Regions from separate parts of the Clostridium sp. CM037 genome, predicted to be linked through region 2. Evidence: riboswitches for the same ligand, from Rfam matches in the RefSeq annotation. Region 2 holds a riboswitch; the other holds the start of a gene.
The links. A riboswitch is a leader RNA that binds a small molecule or an ion and turns the genes downstream of it on or off. The one in region 2 is predicted to bind S-adenosylmethionine.
Positions count from the first base shown of each region.

Region 1: linked by a shared signal. The riboswitch ahead of ACWJKP_RS02405 (methionine ABC transporter ATP-binding protein) and the one ahead of ACWJKP_RS18505 (O-acetylhomoserine aminocarboxypropyltransferase/cysteine synthase family protein) in region 2 are both predicted to bind S-adenosylmethionine.

Region 1 is NZ_CM143650.1:449,902-457,976, reverse strand. It holds gene ACWJKP_RS02415 (MetQ/NlpA family ABC transporter substrate-binding protein) at 191-994, opposite strand; gene ACWJKP_RS02410 (methionine ABC transporter permease) at 1,176-1,820, opposite strand; gene ACWJKP_RS02405 (methionine ABC transporter ATP-binding protein) at 1,810-2,817, opposite strand; SAM riboswitch class I at 2,935-3,038, opposite strand; SAM riboswitch class I at 3,131-3,250, opposite strand; gene ACWJKP_RS02400 (transglycosylase domain-containing protein) at 3,794-6,238, shown strand; gene ACWJKP_RS02395 (class I SAM-dependent methyltransferase) at 6,499-6,873, opposite strand; gene ACWJKP_RS02390 (B12-binding domain-containing radical SAM protein) at 6,874-8,075, opposite strand, start outside.
Region 2 is NZ_CM143650.1:3,848,470-3,856,544, reverse strand. It holds gene ACWJKP_RS18515 (zinc ribbon domain-containing protein YjdM) at 82-423, shown strand; gene ACWJKP_RS18510 (homoserine dehydrogenase) at 549-1,838, opposite strand; gene ACWJKP_RS18505 (O-acetylhomoserine aminocarboxypropyltransferase/cysteine synthase family protein) at 1,954-3,240, opposite strand; SAM riboswitch class I at 3,352-3,463, opposite strand; SAM riboswitch class I at 3,597-3,707, opposite strand; gene ACWJKP_RS18500 (permease prefix domain 1-containing protein) at 3,782-4,750, opposite strand; gene ACWJKP_RS18495 (PadR family transcriptional regulator) at 4,752-5,081, opposite strand; gene ACWJKP_RS18490 (undecaprenyl-diphosphate phosphatase) at 5,285-6,133, shown strand; gene ACWJKP_RS18485 (hypothetical protein) at 6,197-6,763, shown strand; gene ACWJKP_RS18480 (WD40/YVTN/BNR-like repeat-containing protein) at 6,788-8,020, shown strand.

The DNA.
Region 1 (8,075 bases), 830 kb from region 2:
TGCATTTTAGAATTAATTACTCCAAAAATTATTTGCATACGGTAATTATACACTAATAAGGTATAAAATGAATTTTTTAAAAAATAAAAGTATAAAAATGTCGTTAAACTTTATGCTTTACTATAAAAAAATCATCTTACTTTCGACTATTACGCCCAAAGCAAAATGATTTTATGGTTTTATATTTTTTTTAGAAAGCAGGAATTATATCTCCTTTATATTTATCTTCAATAATTTTTTTAACTTCTGGAGAATTTAATGCCTTTGAAAGTGCTTCTATATGAGGTTTAGTTTTATCTTCTTTTCTAACTGCAAGCACATTTGCATAAGGAGAATCTTTTGACTCAATTGCTAGTGCGTCTTTTGTCGGATTTAAATTGGCTTCTATTGCAAAATTTGAATTTATAACTGCTGCATCCACATCTTTTAAAATCCTTGGAAGTTGAGGAGCGTCTAATTCAGTTATTTTAAAATTCTTTTTATTTTCAGTAATATCAAGTTTAGAAATAAGATCTCCCTTTTTTAGTTTTAATAGCCCTTCCTTCTCAAGCACTCTAAGTGCTCTTGCTCCATTTGTAGGATCACTTGGAATAGCTATTTTAGCTCCATCTTTTAAATCACTAAGTTTTTTATATTTGTTAGAGTACACACCCATAGGTTCAAGATGAACCTTTACAGTATAGTCTAGGTCCACTCCCTTTTCTTTACTAAAGGATTGCAAATAAGGTATATGTTGAAAGAAATTAGCCTCTAATTGTCCCTCGGCTAGTGCAGTGTTTGGTGTTACATAGTCAGTAAATTCTACTATTTCGAGAGTATATCCCTCTTTTGCGAGAATCGGCTTTATAGCCTCTAATATTTCTTTATGAGGCACTGGTGACGCACCTACTTTAATGATTTTTTTCTCAGTTACATCCGCCTCTTTTTTTGCTCCACATCCACTCAGTGTAAAAATCACAACTATTGTCAATAATATGCTTAATATTTTTTTCATTTTTAATTTCCTCCTCTTATTTTTCTTTTAATATTTTTATAATTCAATCATCTCCTGCTGAGCTGTATATTAACGACTTCAGAAGGAGATTTATACTCCCACTGAAGTTTTCTATTTGTTAGGTCAAGTAACTCCTACTTATAGAAGTGGGAGACTTTCCTTCTGAAATGTCGTTCAAAACTTATTTAATCATTTTTCTGTACAATATATTTCCTAAGGCTTGAATTACTTGCACAACTGCAATTAATATAATTACAGTGTATATCATGATATCTGACTTAAATCTATAGTAACCATATTTTACGGCTACATCTCCAAGTCCCCCTCCACCAATTGTCCCAGCCATAGCTGAGTAACCTATAATGTTTATTATTGTTAACGTAACTCCAAGAACTATAGACGGCATTGCCTCTTTTAACATAACCTTAAATATAATTTGATAGGTTTTTGCACCAAATGACTTAGCTGCTTCAACAATTCCATAATCCACTTCTAAAAGTGCAGATTCTATTATTCTTGCAGCAAAAGGTGCTGCACCAAGCGTTAGAGGAACTATAGCTGCATTAGTACCTATTGTTGTTCCAACTATAAGCTTAGTTAAAGGGAATATAGATATCATTAGTATAATAAACGGAAAAGACCTAAGTATATTTATTACTAAATTTAAGATTTTATAGATTAAAGTGTTTGGCCTTAGGCCTTTAGGACCAGTTATAATTAATCCTACTGCTGAAATAAACCCTAAAATAACTGTAAAAATTGTGGATAATGTTACCATATATATAGTTTCTTTTAGTGCAGGTAATAAAATGTCTTTAAATAGCATTTATACTCTCTCCCTTGTGCTTCTCAAGCTGCACAGAATAATTAATGAGCTCCCACTCTATAGATTTTTCATCTAAATAGTTTAATATCTTCTTCTTATTCTCTTTACTTGCATTTATTATGAGACTTCCCATTACGTTATCCCTAAATTTTTCAAGCCTGCCCCATACTATTGAAAAATCAATATTTAACTCCCTGGCAATTGATGTTATAAGGCAACTCAGGGTAATTTCCTTTGTAAAAAATATTTTAATGTTATATCCCGTGCTAGGCAGTAATTCTTCCTCTCCCATAAGTGTTTGCATTTCCTTTGTTGGCCTAATAAATAGTTCATCGGTAATGCCATGGCTTTTAATTTCCCCTCCTTCTAAAAGAATAAATTTATTACAAATTTCTTTTACCACTTCCATCTGATGGGTAACTACAATAATTGTTATATTAAATTTGTTATTGATAGCTCTTAAAAGCTCTAATATAGATTTTGTAGTTTTAGGATCTAGTGCAGAGGTAGCTTCATCACAAAGTAATATTTTCGGATTAAGTGAAAGCGCTCTTGCAATTCCAACTCTTTGCTTCTGCCCTCCGCTAAGTTGTTTTACATTGGTGTTTGCTTTATCCTTAAGTCCTACTAACTCTATTAAGCTATCTACTCTTTTTTTAATAAAATTTTTATCGTTTCCCCATATTTCTAGTGGAAATGCTATGTTTTGAAAAACATTTTTACTGTTAATAAGATTAAAACTTTGAAATATTATGCCTACATTTTTCCTAAACTCGCGAAGTTCTTTCAAACTTAGCTGTTTCACCCCTTTTCCCATTATATTAATGGTACCTGTATCATAGGTTTCAAGCCCATTAAAGCATCTAAGTAAAGTGGATTTACCAGCTCCACTGTGACCAATAACACCATAGATATCACCTTCCTCCACTGTAAATGAAACATCATTTAACACTTTAACCGCTGAAAAACTTTTACTTACACCTCGAACTTTAATCATGATATCCCTTCTCCTTTTCATTTTTTATAATTCATCTTTACCTTTTGATCCTTTCTTTAAACATCACTCTAAAAAAATAGAGGCCAAGAATAAACTTGGGCTCTACTTCCAAACTTATTCTTATCTTGCAGCAATGCTGCAGGAATTAACACCATGTATCATAATATGATACTGGTTGTCGGGGTTCATAGGGCCAGTCCCTCCACCTCTCTTGATAAGACACTATTAAATTTTATTTACATCTATTCAAAAAACAAAAACCTCTTTCATCATTATATAATGATGAAAGAGGTATAAAATTACAAAGACACCTCTCTCATCTTCCGCTAATTTACAATGAAATTAACGCAGGATTTAGCACCTATTCAGACAATAACGTCTGATGGTTGCCGAGATGTCATCGGGCCAGTCCCTCTATCTCTCTTGATGAGAATTAACTTATTTATTAAATTAGATTTATAATATCACTATATGAATGCTATGTAAAGAAGTTTTTATATACACCTTCTCCAAACATCATACAACTGTCTAATGATGTTTCATCATAATATATATTTTGTTCATACTTTATATATAACATAAATATTCATGTTACATTATTTATGTTATAATATATTGTAATAATTATATTGTTCTAGGAGGATACATTGTATGGCTAATGCTTGAAACGCCAATAAGAAATAATTAACATCAATTGAAATTATTTCCCATACCGCGGCGTTATTGACAAGATTGTAAAATAATTGTATTATACACACATAAACTAAGCACTTTTTTAATAGTATAAGAGAGACCCATAAGATCTCTTTTATGTGACCTAGTATTAGAAATTCAGTAATAACAATTGAATATAAGACTAAAAACAGGATAATACTTATGGCGACCAAGTAAGCCCCCCTTTACGTATGTATGAAGCATGGTCATTCAGGACTAACCCTGGACATTTTTTGTATAATAAAAAAAGGAGGAGATATTAATGGATGATAATAAAAATGTAGAACCCATAAAAACAGCACCAGTTAAAAAGAAACTTTGGAAAAAAATCGTTAAAGGTTTATTGATATTTTCTGCAATAATTTTCGTATCGGCTACGATAACTTTAGGATATGGTTATATTAAATATGGGGCTAAAATAGAGGCAACTATAAAGGATGCTAACAACATAGCACAAACCATAAATGAAACCTCCTTTAATACCCGAAAACCAACACAATTTTTTGATACTAATGGTAAATTATTAAAAGAATTTAAAACCAATACATATTATTATACAAAAGAAGCAGACTTAAATCCCTATATAGGTAAAGCTGTTACTTCAATAGAAGACCAAAGGTTTTATAAACATAATGGTATAGATTATAAAGGTATAAGGAGAGCTGTCTGGGTATATATAAAATCCAGGGGAGCTATCGTACAAGGTGGTTCAACAATAACGCAACAACTTGCAAGAAATGTATTCCTTACATTTGACGTAACCTTATCGAGAAAATTAGAAGAGTCTGTTGTAGCGCAGAAATTAGAAGAAAGATACTCAAAAGATCAAATATTGGAATTTTATGTAAACAATATAAACTTCGGCAATGGATGTTATAGTATTGAAAGTGCTTCACAATTTTACTTTCAAAAGAATAATAAAGATTTAGATTTATCTCAAATAGCTATGCTTGTTTCAATACCTAATAATCCATCTGTTTATAATCCCGTGACTCAGCTGGACAATGTTATAAAGAGGAGAGACTTAGTTTTAGATAAAATGCTAAGCTTAGAACAAATTTCACAAAGCGATTTTGATACAGCAAAAGCAGAAGTTATTAAATTAAATATTAAACCTCATACAGCACCTGAACCTATGAGTTACGATATTCAATATGCTGTTCACAATGCAACCTTAAAGTTAATGGAGCAAAATGGTTTTGTTTCTAAATATTCTTTTAGTAATGATAATGATAGAAAAACTTATTTCACTAAGTATAATGATGAATATGAGTCTAAAGAAAAACAACTTCTTAGTGGAGGATATAGAATAGATACATCTATTGATACTGCAAAACAAGAAAAATTACAAAGTGTAGTAGATAGTCATTTGGCTCAATATACAAGCACCAATAACAAAACAGATTTATATGAAAAGCAAGGTGCAAGCGTTACTATAGATAATAATACTGGAGAAGTGGTAGCTATAGTTGGAGGTAGAAGCCAAGATGGCAATACCTTCAACAGAGCCTTCTTAGGTGTAAGACAGCCAGGTTCCGCTATAAAGCCATTAATTGCATATACCCCTGCATTTGAAAAAGGCTACATTCCCGCTAGTGAATATGAAGACAAAGCATTTGATAATGGTCCCGCTAATGTTGATAATCAATACAGAGGGTCTGTATCTTTAAGATATGCAGTTGAGCAATCTATAAACACTATCCCGGTTAGATTAGTGGGGGAAATGGGCGTAAAAAATTCGTTGAAATATTTACAAAACATGGAGTTTAAATATACAACTCCTCAAGATATTTACCCTATAATTGCTATAGGTGGTTTTACAAAGGGTGTTACACCAGTTGAAATGGCTTCAGGTTATTCAACCCTTTCAAGAAACGGTGAATTCGTAAGTCCGACTAATGTATGTAAAATAACCAATACAGTAGTTAATGAAGTATTATTTGAAAATAACCATAAGCAAACTAAAGTGTATGATAGTGGTGCCTCTTATCTTATGACAGATACTTTAAAGGGTGTGCTAACAGAAAGTCGAAGTCATTCAAATTTAGCCCTTAGTAACTATCCCTTTACTGCAGGTAAAACAGGAACCACAGATCAATCAAAAGACGCTTGGTTTGTAGGATATACACCTTATTATACAACCTCTGTATGGGTAGGAGATGATATTCCAGCGCCACAAAACATGTATGGAGCCCAAGAACCAGATCAGATATGGAAAGAATATATGGAGTACCTACACCAAGGTCTAGAACAAAAAGACTTTATTCGTCCTAATACAGTAGTTGATAGAAATGGAGTATTAATGAATACTCTATATATCAAATTAAATGAAAATGGTAAAATAAAAGCAGAAAAGAAAGTCATAGAAAACCCAAGTGATGATGCTGCAAAAAAAGCAAGTGATGATGCTGCAAAAAAAGCAAGCGATGATGCTGCAAAAAAGACAAGCGATGATGCTGCAAAGAAAGCAAGCGATGATGCAGCAAACGAAGCAGCTGCAAAAGCGGCAGCAGACAAAGTAGCTGCTGACGCAGCAGCTGCAAATGAAGCCGCAGCAAAAGCAGCCGCAGACAAAGCAGCTGCAGACAAAGCAGCCGCAGACGAAGCAGCCGCAGACAAAGAAGCTGCAGACAAAGAAGCCGCAGACAAAGAAGCCGCAGACAAAGAAGCAAACGAACAACCACCAGCCACAGCCCCTACACAATAACCCAGCGCGAACGTTAAATCATCACCTACGCTGCTGCACTATTAATGACTTTCCTTCCGAAGTGTCATTAATCAGTAATTATATTTTATTTTAAAAGAGGGTAAGTATTTAAAAATACTTACCCTCTTTTTTTAACACTATATTTAAGCATACCGTTGATATCCTATATACAAGCACCCTTTAATTAACACAACTTAATATATACGCAGGAAGTATATTCATAAATTCTCTTTTTAAATCTATACACCTAAAATAATTACTTATAAACCCTTTCTTAAACAATCGTATTGGAAGGTTATGAATTTGCCTTCTTTTCTCAAAATTTCATTAGTTTTATTTAAAATATCGCAAGATATTTTTTGGGGCAAAGATGAAAATGGCAATCCTGAAATAACATAATCTACATATGGAATGTCATGCATCCGTAAATACTTATCTATATTCTCTGCTGAATCATTTACTATCAGGAAATTTTTCTCGCCTTTGAATTTCTCTTTCAATAACTTATAAAATTCATTATTATATTCTATAATGATAATTACAGTATCTTTGTTTCTTTTTTTAATTAGCTTATCTGTAAAAACGCCAAATTTCCATTTAATTGATGGAGATTCAGTAAATAAAAATGCCGCCACCTACTTTGTTCTATAAGCCAACCAGCTAGAAAATCTTCCTATATTTTTAAAAGAAACTATATTGCACAAGATCTCAGTTAGTTTTCCAAATTTTCTATAACAAAAATTAAATGTTAAAAATGGAATCCATTGTTTTTTGGATTTCGGCAGTCTTTTCATTATGTTTTTGAACGTGTACACCTCTTTATATATCCATAGATAGCCATTATATAATTCTTCTGCTGTCATACTCTTGGGTTTATATACAACATGGGCAGTATTATAATTAGACAAATTAAAATCTACTATTCTATTTTCCTCGAATAATGATAAGTATAACTTTGTGCCAGGATAGGGGGTAAGAATATGGGATGTTACCGTTTCTATTTTATTTTTAACTACCCATTCTAATATACTCTTAAATATTGAGGCATCATCTTCATCTAATCCGAAAACAAAACTAGCATTTATCATTATTCCTCTTTTATGAATTTCATCCACAAGCTTCTCATATCTATTCACACTATTTTGTACTTTATGAACACTTTTTAATGACTTACTGTTTATACTTTCAAAACCTATAAAAAGGCTTTGACAGCCTGCCGCCTTCATTTCATCTAATAGTTCAGGCATGTCAACTATATTAGAAGTAACTGCTGCATTCCACTTTAATTTAAGAGGTTTCATTTCCTTTAATAATTTTTTTGTCCATTTTGGATTTCCAACAAAATTATCATCAATAAACATTATATGTCTTGTTTTTAATTTATTTATATCTTTAATTACATCATCTATAGGTCTATTAATATAGGTTTTAAGGACATTTTTGCAACTATTATAGCAGAAATCACATTGAAATGGGCATCCCCTGCTTGTGCTAATTATATTAGTATATAAATATTTTTCATTATCAATAATATCATAATTAGGTGATACTATTTCTTCTCCCGAAATATTTTCCATATCATAATATATCTTTTTAAGCGAATTGTTTTCTTTATCCTTAAGTATCTTTACCCAAACTCTCTCAGCCATTCCCACACTTATTGCGTCAAAACTATCAACAGTTCCCTCTGGATCTGATGTTATGTGTATCCCCCCCGCAATTACTGTTACACCACGCTTTTGGAACTCCTTTGATATTTCTACTGCTCTATTCATAACATCTACAGCAACAGTTATAACCACCAAATCTACCGGTTCATTGAAATCTATCTTTTCGA
Region 2 (8,075 bases):
TTCTTATGAAGTTGTAAAAAGAAAATTGACAATAATTCTTATGTATTAGAGTTAACAATAACGAATGGAGGAAATGAAATTATGGCTGATTTGCCAAATTGCCCAAAATGTAATTCAGAATACACTTACGAAGATAGAAGTATTTTTGTTTGCCCTGAATGTGCTCATGAATGGACTTTAGAATTAGAAACAGAAAGTAGTGAAGAGAAAAGGATTATCAAAGATGCAAATGGAAATGTATTAAACGATGGTGATTCTGTAACAATAATCAAAGACCTTAAAGTAAAAGGAAGTCCATTAGCCATAAAAAAAGGTACAAAAGTAAAAAATATACGTTTGGTTGATGGAGATCATAATATTGATTGCAAAATTGATGGGTTTGGAGCTATGGAATTAAAATCTGAATTTGTTAAAAAGGTATAAATCAAGGTTTAATGTAATAGAACCGAAGTAGTGAACTTCACCCCATTGAATGATTATAACTAAAAAAGTTGTAAAATTCATTTGATGGGGTGTTTTTATATATAAATACTAAAAGGAGAATAAGTTTAATAAAATGATTCCATCCTTATTATACTTTCTATTTTGTTGACGTTTTCTAGTTCTTTTATTTTTTCTAATGAAATTCTTATGTTTTTTTCTGAACTTTTATGTGTAATAAATCCTAGTGGTCCATGATCATCGTGCCTTACATCTCCAGTAACGGACATAATGCTGACATTGTTTTCCCCAAATATTTTCGCTGTATCTCCTAAAACTTCTACTGTATCTTTAACATTAAGTCTAATATAGAATTCTGATTCATTTTCTTCTGATTTTTTCACTTCTTTAAAATCAGTCTTGTCACTTAGGTCTAATAAGTCATAAGGATTTACATTATTTCTTAATATGGATATTATATCACCTACAACTGCACTTCCAGTTGGAAAAGCTCCAGCGCCTTTTCCATATAGCATTAACTCTCCAACTGCATTTCCTTTTATCATAATAGCATTAAATGCATCGGCTACATTTGCCATTGGGTGGCTCGAAGGTATTAGGGTTGGATGTACTCTTAGTTCTAATTTGTTATTTACTTCTTTAGCTATTGCTAAAAGTTTTATTGAATAACCAAGTTTTTTAGCATATTCTATATCTATGTCACTAATACTTCTTATTCCTTCTCTATAAATACAATCATGATCTACCTTAGTTCCAAATGCTAGAGAAGACATTATTGCAAGCTTATATACAGCGTCAAAGCCATCAACATCAGAGGTTGGGTCTGCTTCAGCATAACCCTTTTCTTGCGCCTCCTTTAGTGCTTCATCAAAGCTAATCCCATCCATTGTCATTTTGCTTAATATGTAATTAGTTGTTCCATTTATAATTCCAATTATCTGCTCAATCCTATTGGCTGTAAGGCTCTCATTAATCTCGCGTATTATTGGAATTCCACCAGCCACACTTGCTTCATAATAAAACAATACGTTTTCTTTCTCCGCTGTTTTAAATAACTCTTCGCCCCAGTTCGCGATAACTAATTTATTAGCAGTTACAATATGTTTTTTAGATTTCATTGCGCGTATCATATACTCTTTAGATTTATCGCATCCACCAATAAGTTCAACCACAATTTTTATACTTTCATCATTTATAATATCATCAATGTTATCTGTTAATAGGCCATTAGGTGCTTTGATATCTCTTTTTTTATTTATATCTTTTACAAGTATTTTAGCAACTTCTATTTCATAATTTGAACGTTTCATTATTTCTTTTCTATTTTCGTGAAGTATTTTCCATACACCCGTCCCAACATTTCCAAAACCTAAAATCGCTATTTTTACCTTTTTCATAATAGTTTTCCTTTCTAAACTTTAAAGTTATTCCTCCGTCATCTAAGGTGATGGAGGAATATAGTTAGGAACAAGACCTTATTTTGAAACCAGCTGCCAAAGAATTATTGACTTTTTATTGAACTGATTTTTCTAGAGCTTGCGTCAAATCGTATATAATGTCATCGATACCCTCAACGCCAATTGAAAGTCTTATCAAATCTGAAGTAACTCCAGCAGATTTTTGCTCCTCTGCGTTAAGCTCTGCATGAGTTGTACTTGAGGGGTGAATTATTAGAGATTTTGCATCTGCAACATTTGCAAGCAGCGAAAATAATTCTACATTATTAATGAATTTTTTTCCAGCTTCAAGGCCACCTTTTATTCCAAAAGTGAATATTGATCCTGCTCCTTTTGGTAGGTATTTTTTAGCTAAATCTTTGTATCTGCTCCCTTCAAGTTCAGGATAATTTACCCATGAAACATTTGGATGCTTACTCAAAAATTCAACAACTTTCCTAGCGTTTGTTACATGTCTCTCAACTCTTAACGATAATGATTCCAAACCTTGAAGAAATAAAAATGCACTTTGAGGGCTAAGCGTCGCACCGGTGTTTCTTAAAAGTTGAACTCTAGCTTTTAAAGCAAATGCTGGAGCACCTAAATTAGCATATACTATTCCATTATAGCTTTTATCCGGAGTTGTAAAATCAGGGAATTTACCGCTAGCTGCCCAATCAAATTTACCAGCATCAACTATAATTCCACCAATAGTAGTTCCATGTCCTCCAATGAACTTTGTTGCTGAATGAATAATTACATCTGCACCATACTCAATTGGACGGCAAAGGAAGGGAGTTGCAAAGGTATTGTCAATAATAAGGGGTATTTTATTTTCATGAGCAATATCCGCTACTGCCTCTATATCTAGAACATTTATTTTTGGGTTTCCCATTGTTTCAGCATAAAGTGCTTTTGTTTTATTCGAGATAGCTTTTCTAAAATTTTCAGGATCATCTGGATCAACAAATGTTACGTTAATTCCAAGTTTTCTAAGAGTAACATTAAATAGTTCATAAGTACCACCATATAGAGTGCTTGCAGCTACTATTTCATCGCCTGAATTTGCTACATTAAGTATTGCATAGAATGTTGCAGCTATTCCTGAAGCTGTAGCAAGTCCTGCTACTCCGCCTTCGAGAGCGGCTACTCTTTTTTCAAAAACGTCTGTAGTTGGGTTCATTATTCTTGAATATATATTTCCTTCTTCTTTTAATTGAAATAAATTTGCTGCATGATCTGCATTTTTAAAAACAAAAGATGATGTTTGATAAATTGGGACTGCTCTCGAGCCTGTAGTAGGGTCTGGAACCTGCCCTGCATGTACCTGTAATGTTTCAAAACTTAATTTTCGCTCACTCATATTAATTTCTCCTTTTATAATTATTTTTCAAAAAAAAGCTGCTCTCCTATAAGGAAAGCAGCATGATTAATTTTATTAAACAATAAAATTGTATCATAAAATTTGCTATCGTCCTTATCTTTCAGATTTTACAATCTGATGGAATTGACACCATTGCACTTCTTTTAAAAATGCTGGTTGTCGGGCATCATCGGGCCAGTCCCTCTGCCGCTCTGGATAAGTTATATTTAGTTGTTAGTATTTAGTACATTATTTATTTAGATTTTTGGGGAAGAAAAAAAGCTACTTTCCTATAAGGAAAGTAGCAATAGTTAACTTTAATAAACAATAAAATTGTATCATAAAATTTGCTAACATCCTTATCTTTCAGATTTTACAATCTGCAGGAATTGACACCACTACATTCGAATAAGAATGCTGGTTGTCGGGCTTCATCGGACCAGTTCCTCTGCCACTCTGGATAAGTTGTATTCAGTTATTAGTATTTAGTATATTACTCATAAAAACAATTGTCAATACTTTTTTAAAAGATAAAGTTATTTTAATTATGCCCTTTTATAATACTATATGCTGCACTGAACATACCAAATAAAATGCCAACGATAGGGAATATAATCCAATTAATGTGCCATAGATTAAAAACTAATCCACTGACAAGGAAGATACAGATTGCTAATGGCCATACGATAGCAGCAACTGCACCAATAAGTTTATTATCTTCAGTTTCTTCTTTTGAAAAGTCACCAATCTGTAAAAGAATACTGAAACTCTGCTTAATATTTCCAAAGTATATGAAGATGAAAGCGGCAATAGCAACCATCACAAGTAAAACAACTACTCCGTAGCTTGATGCATTGTCGCCAAAAGCGGATGATACGAAAAGTGCAACTGGGGATATGACACATATGCATACACCCGTTATTATAGATATCATATAAGTTGATGCAAAAGCATTATTTTTTTGATTTATAATTGCTTTTGCATGAAGAGGTAAATCAAAACCGCTTTTTAGATACTTGTATTTTTCTAGCTTCATACCGGAATAAATGAATAAAGCTACAGCAGGTACACACAGTAAGAATAGTGCAATAATGCCAAACATATCGCTGAAATCTTTTGAAATGCCTTTACAGATAATGCCACCATCTATGAGAGTGGTAATTAATATTAATATAGCTGTTGCTATAATACATAAAAAAACACCTATACCCATCAATAAGCCAGATTCTTTTTTTGTAGTCATAAAGTTATCGGCCTCTTCTTGTGTAATGGTTTTAAGTATCGCACCCTTTTTCATATGTTCGATGCCAAGTTCATCAATTAATTCGTCAATATTGCCAAATTCTGAGATTACAATACCAATGGCCTCATTTTCTGATTTTCCATCATTCTTATTCTCGTTATATTTTTCTTCCATATTCCATAATAAATCATTTTTTAATTTCATCGTCTGATTTGTTCTTGGTAGGACTTTAAACATATTATCTAAATAATTTTTTATAGTTTCCATTTTAATCCCTCTCCTTAATAAATTTATTAATAACTTCTTTTGTTAAGCTCCATTCTTCACATTTTTCTTTATAGTAGGTTAAACCTACGGGGGTGATTTTATAATATGTGCGTCTTTTACCAAAGGTTTCGTCTTTATAGAAAGATTCGATATATCCATTCTTCTCAAGACGGTTGAATGCTGAATAGAGTGTGGTCTCTTTCATAACATACTTCTCCTCTGATAATTTCCTGATGTTTTTTGATATTTCATACCCGTAGGATTCGCCATCTTGAAGCATAAAAAGAATAATCGTATCATTATATCCTCGAATTACATCGCTGCTTATCAAATTATATCCTCCTTCGCTTTTACTGCATCTGTAGTACTTTGTCTGTCGTGGTAATTCAAGGATAACACAATTACTACGACAGGTAAAGTGTTTTCTAAAATTTGAATAGATGTAATATTACTGTAAGTTTTGAAGATGGTACCTTATAGATTATTATGATAAACTATATACAGTAATAATTAGATTGGAAGGAATGGTGAGTTATGGACATAATATTTTTATTAAAAGCAATTATAATAGCAATAGTAGAAGGGGTAACTGAATTTATCCCAGTATCGTCTACAGGACATATGATATTGATTGGATGGGCAATTGGGTTTGAGGGAGAGTTTGTAAAGATGTTTGAAGTTGTAATCCAACTTGGAGCAATAATGGCAGTTGTTGTTTTGTATTGGGAGAAGATTAGCGAAAGTATAATAGAATTTTTTAAGTTTATATTTACTAAAGGAAAAGAGGGAAAGAAAGGATTCAGGTTTGGGATAAATGTTATTACGGCATCTATTCCAATGGGAATTGCAGGAGTAGTATTATACGATAAAATAAAACTATTGTTTACACCAGAGGCAGTTATAGTAGGATTCATAGTTGGTGGATTATTGTTACTAATAATCGAGAAGAGAGTTAGAAATAGGGATCATAAAGTAGAAAGTATAGATAGCATAACGCCTATACAATCATTTAAGATCGGTTTATTACAACTGCTTGCAATGTGGCCAGGAATGTCAAGAAGTGCTTCTACAATTATGGGTGGATGGATTGCAGGATTATCAACACCAATAGCAGCAGAATTTTCATTTTTTATAGCGATTCCAGCTATGATAGGGGCAACAGGTAAGGACTTATTTGAATTTGATTATTCTATAATGACACTAACATTATGGATTTCATTAATAGTAGGATTTGTTGTAGCCTTCATAGTATCTTTGATAGTTATGAAAAAATTTGTGGATTATTTAAAAAAGAAACCAATGAAAGTATTTGCAATATATAGAATAGTAGTAGGTATTATACTTGGAATATTAGTATTAACTAAGGTTATTATTTTAGCATAATCATAGAGAATAAATAGCAAGAGGTATTTTTTCTTATATAAATAGTAAAAGGAGAATAAGCATATGGAAAGTAAGCATATGGGAAATAATAAAGTATTAAATATTATAACTTCTATAATGATAGTAGCATCTATAATTATGGCTTTTTTTCTTTATGAAACAGTAAAGGGAAAAAATAAAATTACATATGTATTAAGTGATATGAAGACGGCAGTAAATGATGAAGGTAAAGACCAAACTTTAAAAAATGAAATAAACAAAGTAAAGGTTATAGATATAAACTTTCCTTTTATAAAAACAAGTATTGAGAGTACAGCAACGGATTGTTCAACAATTGGAAGTAGTATATTCCAGAAATATCAGGTAAATACACTTAAGAATAATATTAGTGAAATGGAGTTTGATGGGCTTCAGTATGAAAGTAATAAAATTATTAAAGGTAATCTAAAAGACTTTCTAATTGAAGTTACTTTTAACACAAGATACTTAAAAGATGATGCAAATCTATTAAAGAATTCTATGATAGAAGGTAAAAATAGACCCTTATTTAGAACAAGGTTCCATATAAAGGCTACAGATAAACCATTTACATATGAGCTAGTTGAAATAGGTAAGGATTTAGGAAGATAAGGTGTGCAGGAAGTAGGGAAAGATATGAATAAAAAGAATAAGATATTAATTGGTACATCAATAATTTTAGTTGTATTTTGTATTATAGGTGGATATTATATATATAATATCAAAAGCAATTACAGTAAAAATCATCCGATTATAGAATATAAAGATACTTCAAGACTTCAATATATAGCAGGTCCGATGCTTGAAAAATATCTAGGACAATATAAAATTAATACTAAGAATAAGGTAAATGAAAAGATAAGTTATTATACTTATAAAAGCAGTCAACTTATTGCAGGGGATAGTGGAACTTTTGCAATATCGGCAATATTTGATGTGGAGCCATATGATAAAGGTGACCTTAGCAAGCTAAGTAAATGGGGTTTAATAGATAATGATGGAATGATTCATTGTGATTGGACTTTAATTATAAGTAAGTTTAAAGGTAATAAGTATAAACTTTTAGATGTTTTACAAACCAGCGATGTAAAGAAAAAATTAGGTATATCAAAGAAAAATAGTAATATAATAGAGCCAGTAGTAACAGCGGATAAGTGTAAATATAAAATAGAAAAAGATGATGTGTGTATAACTTATGATGGCGGTGTAAATTGGACTAAAATTCCAATAGCGCTTATGCCGTTAGAGGATAAAGATAAGCAAGATACAAAATCAGATGACTTGAATAAAGGAAGTTATTATATATCCGAAAAGAAAACGGCTTTTATATATGGAACTGGAAGTTTATGTATATCGAGTGACGAAGGGAAAACGTGGAAAGATGTAAATTTACAAAGTGATATTATGGGTATAAGAAGACAATTCATTGGATTTACGGATGAAGGATTTGGATATGCAATTATTGCTGGCGATAGAGCAATGAGTTTTGAAATGATAGATATTTATATTAGTAAAGATGGAGGAGATACTTGGGACTTTAAAGGCCCATTAATGAAAGACGGATCAAGTCTTGCAACTGGAATTTCATTTTCAACGAGCAAAATTGGATTTATAACAACTAAAATTAATAGTATATATATGACTACTAATGGAGGAGAGAGTTGGAATACAATTGAGTTGCCAATGCCAGAGGAACTTAAAGGCATATATGATGATTCAGTAGCACCTGTATTTAAGGGGAGCCATGGTGAGCTTTATGTTGGACAAGGGGATGATGGTGACTATGGAGCAGGCAAAAGCCAGGTATGTAGGTTTATCAGTGAAGACTTTGGTAAGAACTGGAAATATGATGGAGAGGTTATAAAATAAAAAAATGGTTATATATTGATTATGCTAAGAGAATGCTTAAATGTTTAGAATATAA